One region of the Mesorhizobium sp. M0833 genome, then DNA from elsewhere that is predicted to be linked to it. Evidence: riboswitches for the same ligand, from Rfam matches in the RefSeq annotation. Region 1 holds a riboswitch; the other holds the start of a gene.
What was found. A riboswitch is a leader RNA that binds a small molecule or an ion and turns the genes downstream of it on or off. The one in region 1 is predicted to bind thiamine pyrophosphate.

Region 1 (6,040 bases):
ATCGTCCGGCTGGTGCGTGACGAATAGCACCGTCATGCGCTGCTCCGAATGGACGTCGGCCACCAGGTCGAGCATGTCGTCGCGCAGTGCCGGTCCGAGCGAAGCGAACGGCTCGTCGAGCAAGAGTACCGGCCGGTCGCGCACTAAAACCCGGGCGAGCGCGACGCGCTGCCGCTCGCCGCCGGAGAGTTCGCGCGGCAGTCGGCTTTCCTTGCCGGCCAGGCCGACGCGCTTCAGCGCTGCGGCGATTGCGGCGCGGTCAGCCTCGCTCAGCCTGAGCGAAGGCGAGCGGCCGAGCCCGACATTCTGCTCGAGGGACAGATGGGCAAACAGGTTGTTTTCCTGGAACACCATCGATACCGGCCGCGCTGATGGCGGCGCGGTGCTGACGTCGGCGCCGCCGATGAGCACGCGGCCTGACCGTGGCGCCTCGAAACCGGCCACCAGATTAAGCAGTGTCGACTTTCCCGAACCGCTCGGCCCCATGATGGCGGTGATTTCCGACGCCGGGAAATCGACATCGAATATAAGCGGCGTTTCACCATAGCTGAACGAGACATTATCGAGCCGCACGGCCGCGCCTTTTTCCACCGAAATGGACCGTTCCGGGCTGATCGGCATCATGTTTTCTCCCTCCTTCCCATCCAGTCCGCGGTCAGCACCAGCGCCAGGCAGACAAGGCCGAGCAGCAGCGCCAGCCCGGCCGCATCCTCGGTGCGGTAACTGCCCATGCGGGCCAGCAGCAGGTAGGGCAAGGTTTGCACGGAATCGCTGCCGAACAGCGCAATGACGCCAAGATCGCCGAGCGACAGCGCCATGGCGAAAGCGAAGCCGGTGGCGAGCGGCCGCCGCAGCGACGGCCAGTCGACCAGCCGCAACCGGTTCCAGCCCGAGATGCCAAGCTGTGCGCAAAGCCGTTCGTGGCGTTCGCTCGCCGCGTCATAGGCAGGGCGGATGGCGCGGATGGCGAACGGCATCGCCATCACCGCATTGACCGCAACGACCATGACAGGGGCGATCGCAAAGACATCGCTGACGGTGCGCAGGAAGAGGAACCAGCCGGCGCCGATGACGATGGGCGGCACCACCAGGACGAACCCCGCACCGGTGTCGGCCAGATGTTCGAGCACCGTCCGCCCGCCTGTCCGCCGGGTGAGCGCCAGCGCCCGGCGCGCCATGACCAGCGACAGCGACAGCGCCAGGGAGAGCAGCGCCGATAAGACGGACAGCGCGGCACTGGTCGCCGTCGCTTGCCGCACCGCGCTCTCGCCGGCAAGGCGGCCGAGATCGGCGCCAAGCCCGGCCGCCAGCGTGGCCGCCATCGGCCCGGCGACAAAGAACAGTGCCAGCCCGATCACCAGCGCGTTCAGCACGGTCTCGGCCGCACCGGCTGAAAAATACCGGCGCGGCGCCACCGGCAGATTGGCGTCGCCGGTCATATTGGCGCCAAGCCGCGTCAAGGCCAGCACGACCACGAAGGTCAGGGCAATCTGCAGCAGGGTCAGCGTCACAGCCCGCGCCGGGTCGAAGTCGAAACGCAGCGCCTGGTAGATGGCAACCTCCAGCGTCGTCGCGCTGGGTCCGCCGCCGAGCGTAAGCACGATGGTGAAGGAGGTGATGCACAGCATGAAAACGAGCCCGGCAACGCCCGGCAAGGCCGCACGCAGCGGCGGCGATTCGATCAGCCGGAAGGCCGGCACAGCACCCATGCCAAGCTGGCCCGCCAGCCGCCATTGGTCGGCCGGCACGGTCTGCAACGCCTCCAGGAACAGCCGCGTCGCCAGCGGCAGGTTGAAGAAGACATGGGCGACGAGTATGCCCGACAGGCCATAGATGCCGGGCCAGCTCTGGCCGCCTAGCGCGCCCAGCGTGCCGGCAAAATAGCCGGCGCGGCCATAGAGCGCCAAGACACCGAGTGCGGCAACAATGGCCGGCAGCGCCAGTGGCACGGCGAAAAGCTGCAGGATAAAGCCTCGCCCGAAAAACTGTGGATGCCGCGACAGGGCACGCGCGACGAACAGCGCTGGCGCGACGGAGAGCAGGGTCGACAGCAGAGCCTGCCAGAGCGTGAAACGGACGATACGCAAGAGATACGAATCGAAGGCGGAGGCGACACCGGACGGGTCACGTGTGGCTTCGACGACGAGCCCGGTGAATGCACCGCCGATCAGCAACGCGATGGCGGCGAGCGCGACGATGCCGGCGGTGATGCGGGAGTCAGATGATGGTGCGCGTTGCACGCTAGACCACCAGATTCGAGATTCTTAGTGAGGATTGCGTTCCTTCGCGCCCCCCTCTGTCCTGCCGGACATCTCCCCCACAAGGGGGGAGATCGGACGGCACGGCGGCTTTCGCCAGTCGCCGATGTTGCTGGAATGAGCGGAGCGCTGAAACTGCCAATCTCACCCCTTGTGGGGGAGATGTCCGGCAGGACAGAGGGGGGCGCCGTAGAGCGATCATCTTCGATCAATCGGCCAAAGCTACTTGCTCATCGCCGCCAGCCACTCATCGACCCAGGCCTTGCGGTGGGCCGCGACGTCCTCCGGGCTGAACAGCAAGGTCTTGGTCGGTTTGACAAGCTTGTCGAACGCCGGATTGAGCGGCTTGTCGGTCTTGCCGGCCGGGAACATCCAGTTGGTTTCGGGAATGACATCCTGGAATTTCGGTCCGGTCATGAAGGCGATGAACTTTTCCGCCAGCGGGTTCTTCGCGCCCTTGGTGGTGATCCCCGCAACTTCGATCTGCAGGTATTCGCCTTCCTCGAAGGACGCCGCCTGGTAGCGCTCGGTGTTTTCGGCGACCATGTGGTAGGCCGGCGACGTGGTATACGACAGCACCATCGGCGCCTCGCCCTTGGTGAACAGACCGTAGGCCTCGCTCCAGCCTGGCGTCACCGTCAGCACCTTTGCCTTGAGCTTGGCCCAGGCTTCGGGCGCCTTGTCGCCATAGACCGACTTGACCCACAACAGCAGGCCAAGGCCCGGCGTCGAGGTGCGCGGGTCCTGGATGACGATCTTCTCTCCGGCATCGCCCTCGACCAATTCCCTGAGGCTGTTCGGCGGGTTCTTCAGTTTTTCGGTATCGTAGACGACGGCGAAATAGCCATAGTCGAACGGCACGAAAATATCGTCGCGCCAGTCGCCCGGCACGCTGACATCCGATATGGTGCCATGCGGCGAAAACAGGCCGGTTGCCTTGGCGTCCGCCGTCAAATTGGTATCGAGGCCAAGCACGATATCGGCCTTGGTGGCGGCCCCTTCCAGCTTCACACGGTTGAGCAGCGCCACGCCGTCAGCGACCGAGACGAATTCGATGACGCAACTGCACTCGGCCTCGAAGGCCTTCTTCACCGCCGGTCCCGGACCCCAATCGGCGGTGAAGCTTTCATAGGTATAGATGGTCAGTCTATCCTGTGCCGATGCCTGCCCTGGCAGGGCGAGCGCGGATGCCGCAAGCAGGACAATCGGGACAAGAGAGTGGAAAAAACTGCGCATCGGCGCCTCCTTCGTTCGCGTTGAAAGGAATTGAGGCGTCGGGCTGTCCGAAACGTCTAATCCCTCCGCCGGTACAAACCGGATCAGGTTCAGCGGGTTGGCAGTCTTGCCTCTCAGCCGGTCCGCGAAGATCGCGTCCGGCACCCCGTTAGAGCGTCTCGACACATAGGCCCGGCCGAAGTGCCGCGCAAGCGGAAGTTTGCCGGGCATCCAAAGCCCAGCCTTCCGTTTCGTCTGCCGTTTCATCTTCCGTTTCATTCTTCCGTTTCTGGGGCAGGGCTGGTAAGGGCCACGAGATATGAGCAAATTCACCATCCTGCTTGGCGGCGATCTCATCCGCACGCCGCTGCTCGACCGCCAGGTCGAAGGCTCGCGCGTCATCGCTGCGGATGCCGGCATCGGCCATGCCCGTATGCTGGGCCTGAGGCCGGAACTCTGGGTCGGCGATTTCGATTCCGTGCCTGCCGAGTTGCCGGAGGATCTGGCCGCTGTGCCACGGCAGGTGTTTTCCGCCGAAAAGGACAAGACCGACGGTGAACTCGCTATCGCCGCCGCGCTCGAACGCGGCGCGACCAGCCTTGTGCTCGCAGGTGCTTTCGGCGGCAAACGCACCGATCACATCTTCCTGCATCTGGCGCTGAGCGTCCGGCTGGCGGAAGGCGGGACGGACGTGCTTTTGACCAGCGGCGCACAGGAAGGCATTCCCTTGCTGCCCGGAAAGACTGGCTTCGACTATGCCGACGGCACGCTGTTTTCGGTGCTCGGCTTCTCCGATCTCGCCGGCCTGAGCGTCACCGGTGCCAAATGGCCGCTCGACCATGTCGAGGTTGCGTTCGGCTCGTCGCTGACCATTTCCAACGAGGTCAGGGGCCGGTTGGAAATCGCGCTGGCCAGCGGCCGCGCGCTGCTGCTCGCGCATCCTTTTCCCTTACCTGAAAGCTGACATGGCACCGCCGCTTCTCAATCTCGACGGGATAAAGCTGACCTTTGGCGGCACGCCGCTGCTCGACGGTGCCGCCCTGACGGCCTCAGCTGGCGACAAGATCGCCCTGGTCGGCCGCAACGGTTCGGGCAAGTCGACGCTGCTCAAGATCGCCGCCGGGCTGATCGAGCCGCAGGACGGTGAAGTCTTCCGCCAGCCTTCGGCAACCGTGCGCTACTTGCCGCAAATGCCCGACATGGAAGGTTTTGCGACCGTCCGCGCCTATGTCGAGGCGGGGCTCGGGCCCGCCGACGATCCCTATCGCGCCACCTATCTGATGGAGCATCTCGGCCTGACCGGCGAAGAACGGCCGAACGACCTCTCCGGCGGCGAGGCGAGGCGTGCGGCACTCGCCCGCGTCATGGCGCCGGAGCCCGACATTCTCCTCCTCGATGAGCCGACAAACCATCTTGACCTGTCGGTCATCGAATGGCTGGAGGAGGAGCTTGCCCGCACCTCCTCGGCACTGGTCGTCATCTCGCATGACCGCCGTTTTCTCGAGCGCGTGTCACGCGCCACAATCTGGCTCGACCGCGGCCAGACCCGCCGTCTCGACAAGGGCTTTGGCTGTTTCGAGGAATGGCGCGACACGGTGCTGGAGGAGGAAGAGCGCGAGCAGCACAAGCTCGGTCGCCAGATCGTGCGCGAGGAGCACTGGCTGCGCTATGGCGTGACAGCGCGGCGCAAGCGCAACATGCGCCGGCTCGGTGAGTTGCAGACCATGCGCCAGCGCTTTCGCGGTCATCGCGGCGCCGAGGGTGCGGCGACGATGACAGCCAGCGACGCCGCCGAATCCGGCAAGCTGGTGATAGAGGCCAGGAACATCGAGAAGAGCTTTGGCGATCTGATCGTGGTCAAGGGATTTTCGACCCGCATCCAGCGCGGCGATCGCGTTGGCTTGGTCGGGCCGAACGGCGCTGGCAAGACGACGCTGTTGAAGATGCTGACCGGCGAATTGAAGCCGGACGCAGGCACGGTGCGGCTCGGCACCAATCTGGAGATCGCCACACTCGACCAGAAGCGCGAGGCCGTCGACCCGCAGGAGACACTGGCGCAGTATCTCACCGACGGTCGCGGCGAGAACCTCGTCATCAATGGCGAACAGCGCCACGTCGTCTCTTACATGAAAGACTTCCTGTTCAAGCCGGAACAGGCGCGCACGCCGGTGCGCGAGCTTTCGGGCGGCGAGCGGGCACGGCTGATTCTCGCCCGCGTTTTGGCGCGGCCGGCAAACCTGCTTGTGCTCGACGAGCCGACCAACGACCTCGACATGGAGACACTGGAGTTGCTGCAGGAATTGGTCGCCGGCTTTGCCGGCACGGTGATCCTGGTCAGCCACGATCGCGATTTCCTCGACCGCACCGTGACCAGCATCATCGCGCCGGATGGTGACGGCCGCTGGATCGAATATGCCGGCGGCTATTCCGACATGCTGGCGCAGCGCGGCGGCACCAGGCTGGACGACCGCAAGGCGCGGCCGAAGGCAGAGACCAGCGAGGCGACGGGTGCAAGCAGGAGCGACGCGGTCGCTCCCAAGGGCCCGGCCAGGAAACTGTCGTTCAAG
Region 2 (6,040 bases), on a different contig from region 1:
CACCGCATCGCTCTCGTTCGCCGCCGGTTCAGCGCCAACAAGGAGCGCCAGCTCGAAAAGATTGGGTGTGACCAGACGGCAAAACGGCATCAGATCACGTTTCATGGCGGCGATGGCGTCCGTTTCGAGTAGCGCTCGACCTGAAGTGGAGACCAGAACCGGGTCGAGCACTGCCGGCACCTGCGGATTTTCGCGCAGCACGGCGGCAACGCCAGCCACGATCTCAGCGGTTGCGAGCATGCCGATCTTGATGGCCGTCACATTGTTGGCCTGCAGCGCAGCGCGCATCTGATCGGCCACGAGATCGGGCTGAGAAGGATGGACTGCCATGACGGTTTCGTGCGTTTGCACCGTCAGCGCGGTGACAGCCAGGCAGGTGCGCACACCAAGGGAGGAGATCGTCTCGATATCGCGTCCTATTCCGGCGCCCCCGCTGGAGTCCGAACCACTAACGACGAGCACATGCGGTTCTCGCCTCAGCGCCATTTCTCTGTCCTTTCGATCCATTCTCGCGTGCGCGTTTCGGGATCGGCGTTGAGCGTGATGTCGGTCACCACGGCCGCGCTGTCCGCACTAGCCTCAAAGACACTGTCGAGCCGGTCGGGGTTGAGGCCGCCGATGGCGACCAATGGGATCGGCGCTACCCGATGCTTCCATTTGCTGATCCGCTCGAGCCCTTGCGGCGCCCAGTTCATCTTCTTGAGGCTAGTGGGATAAATAGGCCCCAGGGCCACATAGTCCGGCTCGGCCGCTAGCGCCGTTTCCAGTTCGGTATGATCGTGGGTCGAAAGCCCGAGCTTCAATCCGGCGTACTTAATCGCCAGCAGGTCAGCCGCAGCCAAATCCTCTTGGCCGAGATGTACGAAGTCGCAGCCTTCCTCAATGGCGAGTCGCCAATAGTCGTTGACAATCAGTTGGCAACCATGGACCGCGCAGACGTCGTTCGCGCGGCGGATTTCCGAGCGCAGCGTGACCTCGTCCCTATCCTTGATGCGCAGCTGCACCAGCCTGACGCCGAGTGGCACTAGCCGTTCGATCCAGGCAGCGCTGTCGACGATCAGGTAGAAGGGATCGAGCTTCATGAAAAAACTGCTCTGCCGATCGTCGGTGTCGATGGCACGGCGACGTCGCGCGGTTCAAGCATTCCCGAACTGAAAGCCTCACGGCCGGCGTCGACCGCCTTGCCGAACGCACGCGCCATGCCGACCGGATTGGCCGCCCTGGCGACCGCTGTGTTCAGGAGGACGGCGTCAAAGCCGAGTTCCATGACGGTGGCCGCGTGCGAAGGTCGTCCCAGCCCCGCATCCACAATCAGCGGGACGCCAGGGAAATGTCCGCGCATCGAGCGCAGCGCTGTGATGTTGACCGGCCCCAGCGCCGAACCGATCGGCGCGCACCATGGCATCAAGACCTTGCAGCCCGCCTCCAGCAGCCGCTCGGCGACGACAAGGTCATCGGTGGTATAAGGGAATACATCAAAACCGTCCTCGCACAGGATGCGCGCGGCTTTGACCAGGCCGAACACGTCCGGCTGCAGCGTGTCGTGATTGCCGATCACTTCGAGCTTGATCCAGCTGGTGCCGAAGACCTCGCGCGCCATTTTCGCGGTCGTGACCGCTTCCTTGACGGAGTGACAGCCAGCAGTGTTGGGCAGGATTCTGACGCCGAGCGAGCGGATCAGTGACCAGAATTTTTCGCCAGCCCTGCCGCCTGCCATCTCGCGGCGCAGCGAGACGGTCACCACCGAGGTTCCCGACGCCTTGACGGCCTCGGCAAGGATGGCCGGCGAAGGATATTGAGCGGTACCGAGAAGCAGGCGCGACGGAAGCTCGGTTCCATAAAGCTCTAACATGGTCTAACCGCCTTGCATGGGCGAGAGGATTTCGATCCGGTCGCCGTCGCTCAACTGGAATTCCGCCCGCTTGGCTTTGTGCACGAGGTCGCTGTTGACCGCCGTCGCCAGCCAATCGCCCTCATAGTCGAGCGCGGCAAGCAGTTCGGCCAGCGTGGCGGCGGCAACCTCATGCGCTTCGCCGTTGACCATCAGTTTCATGAGCAAGTTCCTTGGTTGCGTCTTGATTGAAAACGAGGTCGGCAGCCTGGCGCGCCATGGCAGGGGCGAGAAGAAAACCATGGCGATAGAGTCCATTGATCGCGACGGAAGTTCCAAGTGCCTCCACGCGCGGCAGATTGTCGGGAAAGGCTGGACGGATGCCGACACCTGTTTCAACGATCCCGGCCTCGCCAAAAGCCGGGTGGAGGGCATAGGCGGCACCGAGCAGTTCCATCATCGAACGCGCCGTCACCGGTCCGGCGGACTGGCTTTCAACCATAGTCGCGCCGATCATAAACTGCGTGTCGGCACGCGGCACCGCATAAAGCGGAAAGCGCGGATGCAGCAGCCTGACCGGGCGCGACAGCGAGAGATCAGGCGTGCGCAGGATCAGCATTTCGCCGCGAACGCCGCGCAGCCTGTCATCGGCTGCTGCGATTCCAGTGCAGTCGATCTGACGATCGAAACCGGAAACAGGCTGGGCGTCGGCGCCGAAGCGGAATTCGACGCCCATGGCCGCGAGCTTGTCGTGAAGTGCTACCATCGCCTGGCGCGGGTCGAGATGAGCCTCATCGGGGAAGAGCAATCCGCGCCAGAAGCGGCCGGCGAGGTCGGGTTCCAGGAGTGAAATTTCGTCTTCGGCGACCCGCCGATATCCCGACGTGCGGCTGGCGAACCGGTCGAGCTCGCCAGTATCACGCAGCGCGGCCACGACCAACGTTCCGGCACGTATCACCTGACCCGGTAGCACCGCATCCCACCAGTCGGCAGCATCGCGTCCGAGATCCAGCACCGGCTGCTCGGCGCTTTCACGCTCGCACCATGGCGCGAGCATACCACCGGCGAACCACGACGCATTGCCCTCGATGGCAGGCCTTGTCTCGGCAACGGTGGTCGCCGCGCCGCGTGCGGCGAGCTCGAAGGCGGCGGTGAGGCCGGCAACGCCGGCCCCTTTGACCAGCACCCTCATGATGGCGCACGCGCCTGTGGCATGGCCGGTGCGCGGGTCTCGTCAGCCGGTATGTAGAGATCGCCGCCCTCGCGGTATTTCGCCGCCATCGCCGCCATGCCCTCCTTCTGCGCCTCGGCGCGGATGTCGTGGGAGATACGCATCGAGCAGAATTTCGGCCCGCACATCGAGCAGAAATGCGCCAGCTTGTGCGCCTCCTTGGGCAAGGTCTGATCGTGGAAGGACCGCGCGGTTTCGGGATCGAGCGACAGGTTGAACTGGTCCTCCCAGCGGAATTCGAAGCGCGCGCGGGAAAGGGCATCATCCCTGACTTTCGCCGCCGGATGACCTTTTGCCAGGTCGGCGGCATGGGCAGCTATCTTGTAGGTGATCACGCCGATCTTGACGTCGTTGCGATCGGGAAGGCCGAGATGCTCCTTGGGCGTGACGTAGCAGAGCATGGCGGTGCCGAACCAACCGATCATCGCCGCGCCGATGCCTGAGGTGATGTGGTCGTAGCCCGGTGCGATGTCGGTCGTCAGCGGCCCAAGCGTATAGAAGGGCGCCTCGCCGCAGACTTCGAGCTGCTTGTCCATGTTCTCCTTGATCTTGTGCATGGGAACATGGCCCGGCCCCTCGATCATGACCTGGCAATCCTTGGCCCAGGCGATCTTTGTCAACTCGCCGAGCGTTTCCAGTTCGGCGAATTGTGCTGCGTCATTGGCGTCGGCGATCGAGCCGGGACGAAGGCCGTCGCCCAGCGAAAAGGACACGTCATAGCCGCGGCAAATGTCGCAGATCTCGGCGAAATGTTCGTAGAGGAAGCTTTCCCGGTGATGGTGCAGGCACCATCTGGCCATGATCGAGCCACCGCGCGAGACGATGCCCGTGACCCGGTCAACGGTCAGCGGGATGTAGTGCAGCCGCACGCCCGCATGGATGGTGAAATAGTCGACGCCCTGTTCGGCCTGCTCGATCAGCGTGTCGCGGTAGACCTCCCAGGTCAGATCCTCGGCAATGCCGCCAACCTTCTCGAGCGCCTGGTAGAGCGGCACCGTGCCGATCGGCACCGGCGAGTTGCGCACGATCCAGTCGCGGATGTTGTGGATGTTGCGGCCGGTCGACAGGTCCATCACCGTATCGGCGCCCCAGCGGATCGCCCACACCATCTTTTCGACCTCTTCGGCCATGGACGAGGTGACGGCGGAGTTACCGATATTGGCGTTGATCTTGACCAGGAAATTGCGACCGATGATCATCGGTTCGCTCTCGGGATGGTTGATGTTGGCGGGAATGATTGCGCGTCCGCGCGCCACCTCCTCTCGGACGAATTCCGGCGTCACGAAATCGGGCAGCGTCGCGCCGAAAGCCTCGCCGTCACGCTCAAGCTTGCCATGCAGGATCTCTCGACCAAGGTTCTCGCGGATGGCGACGAACTCCATTTCGGGCGTGATGATGCCGGCGCGCGCATAGGCAAGCTGTGTCACCGCCTTGCCGACCCTGGCCCTGAGTGGCCGGTTGCGAATGGGAAATTCTGGCGTCAGGCGTTCGCCCGTAGCGAACCCGTTGTCCTCCGGCCGGACATGGCGCCCGTCACAGGCCTCGACATCACCGCGCGCCAAAATCCATTCGTGGCGAAGTCGGGCTAGGCCTTTTTCGATGCTGGTTTCGACAGCCGGGTCGGTATAAGGGCCGGACGGATCGTAGACGGTGACGGGCGGCTCGCCGGCCGTCGGATGGACGGAGATTTCGCGCATCGGCACCCTGATCTGTGGGTGGATGGTGCCGCGCTTGTGGATTTTCCGTGAGGCAGGCAGCGGTCCCGTTGAGACGGCTGGGGTGAGGGCATTCATCTTGAGGCTCCTTTGCTCATGCATTGGAGACCCAGTTCTGTGCCGGAAGGATGAAAAGACGCTTTGGTTGACCTGCCGAAACAGGACCTGGGGCGTAAACTCCCGCAAAGCGCTTGCACCGTCCCTACGCCAGTATGAACTGGATCAGGTTCAACGGGTCACTGCGCCGCGAAAGCCAGCAGTATCTCAGCCCCTTGCCGGGACCCCCCTGGTGAATGCCTCAGGTTGAACGGGCCGGCGTCGATTTGTCAAGCGCATTTGGGCCGAGGCCGTGATCGGCGGTCGGTCAGACGGTGCGGAAAAAACTCGACAAACCAAGAGTTGGTGACGAAGGCCGGGATAAGGATCGCAACCGTTGGCCTGAAGATCCTTGTGAAGGTTACGCCTTCACTTGCCACCAAAGGTTTGCGCGTAGATGGCCTCGATTCTCCCTGCCTCCTCATTGGTCAGCGCGGCGAATTCCTTTTCGCATGCGCGATTGGACAGATGGCCACCATTCTGGTGAAGGAAACGGAAGAGCAGGTCCGTCAGCCGCTCGGGCATGTCGATAGAGGCGTCCACCTGCCGCCGAAATTGGTCATAGCGCTGCAAAAAAGCGGTTTCCTCCGGAAGGTCCCGTTCGATCGTCCGCTGAACGCAGGCATAGAGGAATTCGGCGTGTGGGGTTGCATCGAAGAAACGGTAGAAATCACCGGTGTCATTCAGAACCCGGACGTTGAATTCGGGCGTCGGTTCCCATTCAACCAACGGCAGAAGGCGTTGCGAATAGCTCTCGAGCACGCCCCTGTACTCGTTGATCTTGTCCTGGATCGCCGCTGAGACGGGAAAGACCACTCCCGGCGGATTGAAACCGTGCATGGCAAGAACGTGGTGGATTAGGTAGCGGTGAATGCGGCCGTTTCCGTCCTCGAACGGGTGGATGTAGACAAAGCCGAAGGCGAGAATTGCGGCGGCTATAACTGCATCAAGGTTTTGCGCCGCGCCTTGATCGAAGGCCACCATTCCATCAATTAGCTGCGGCAGGTCCTCGGGCCGAGCGCTGATATGATCGGGCAGGGGCATGCGGTTGTCTCGGTCATGCCCACCGACGAATCCTCCTTCTTTTTGGAAGCCCAGTCTGACGAAACGGGCGTCGCCGAGTACAATTCTTTGCAGACGCAGCAGCTCATCGCGATCTATTGGCCG

Region 2: another riboswitch for thiamine pyrophosphate. It lies ahead of thiC (phosphomethylpyrimidine synthase ThiC); the one in region 1 lies ahead of thiB (thiamine ABC transporter substrate binding subunit).

Annotation. Positions count from the first base shown of each region.
Region 1 covers NZ_JAMYOQ010000002.1:124,963-131,002, forward strand. The annotation lists gene thiQ (thiamine ABC transporter ATP-binding protein) at 1-624, opposite strand, end outside; gene thiP (thiamine/thiamine pyrophosphate ABC transporter permease) at 621-2,240, opposite strand; gene thiB (thiamine ABC transporter substrate binding subunit) at 2,481-3,494, opposite strand; TPP riboswitch at 3,538-3,652, opposite strand; gene NKH98_RS02765 (thiamine diphosphokinase) at 3,793-4,437, shown strand; gene NKH98_RS02770 (ABC-F family ATP-binding cassette domain-containing protein) at 4,439-6,040, shown strand, end outside.
Region 2 covers NZ_JAMYOQ010000046.1:16,634-22,673, forward strand. The annotation lists gene NKH98_RS30475 (hydroxymethylpyrimidine/phosphomethylpyrimidine kinase) at 1-486, opposite strand, end outside; gene NKH98_RS30480 (thiamine phosphate synthase) at 477-1,082, opposite strand; gene NKH98_RS30485 (thiazole synthase) at 1,079-1,852, opposite strand; gene thiS (sulfur carrier protein ThiS) at 1,856-2,053, opposite strand; gene thiO (glycine oxidase ThiO) at 2,022-3,023, opposite strand; gene thiC (phosphomethylpyrimidine synthase ThiC) at 3,020-4,855, opposite strand; TPP riboswitch at 4,959-5,075, opposite strand; gene NKH98_RS30505 (Fic family protein) at 5,243-6,040, opposite strand, start outside.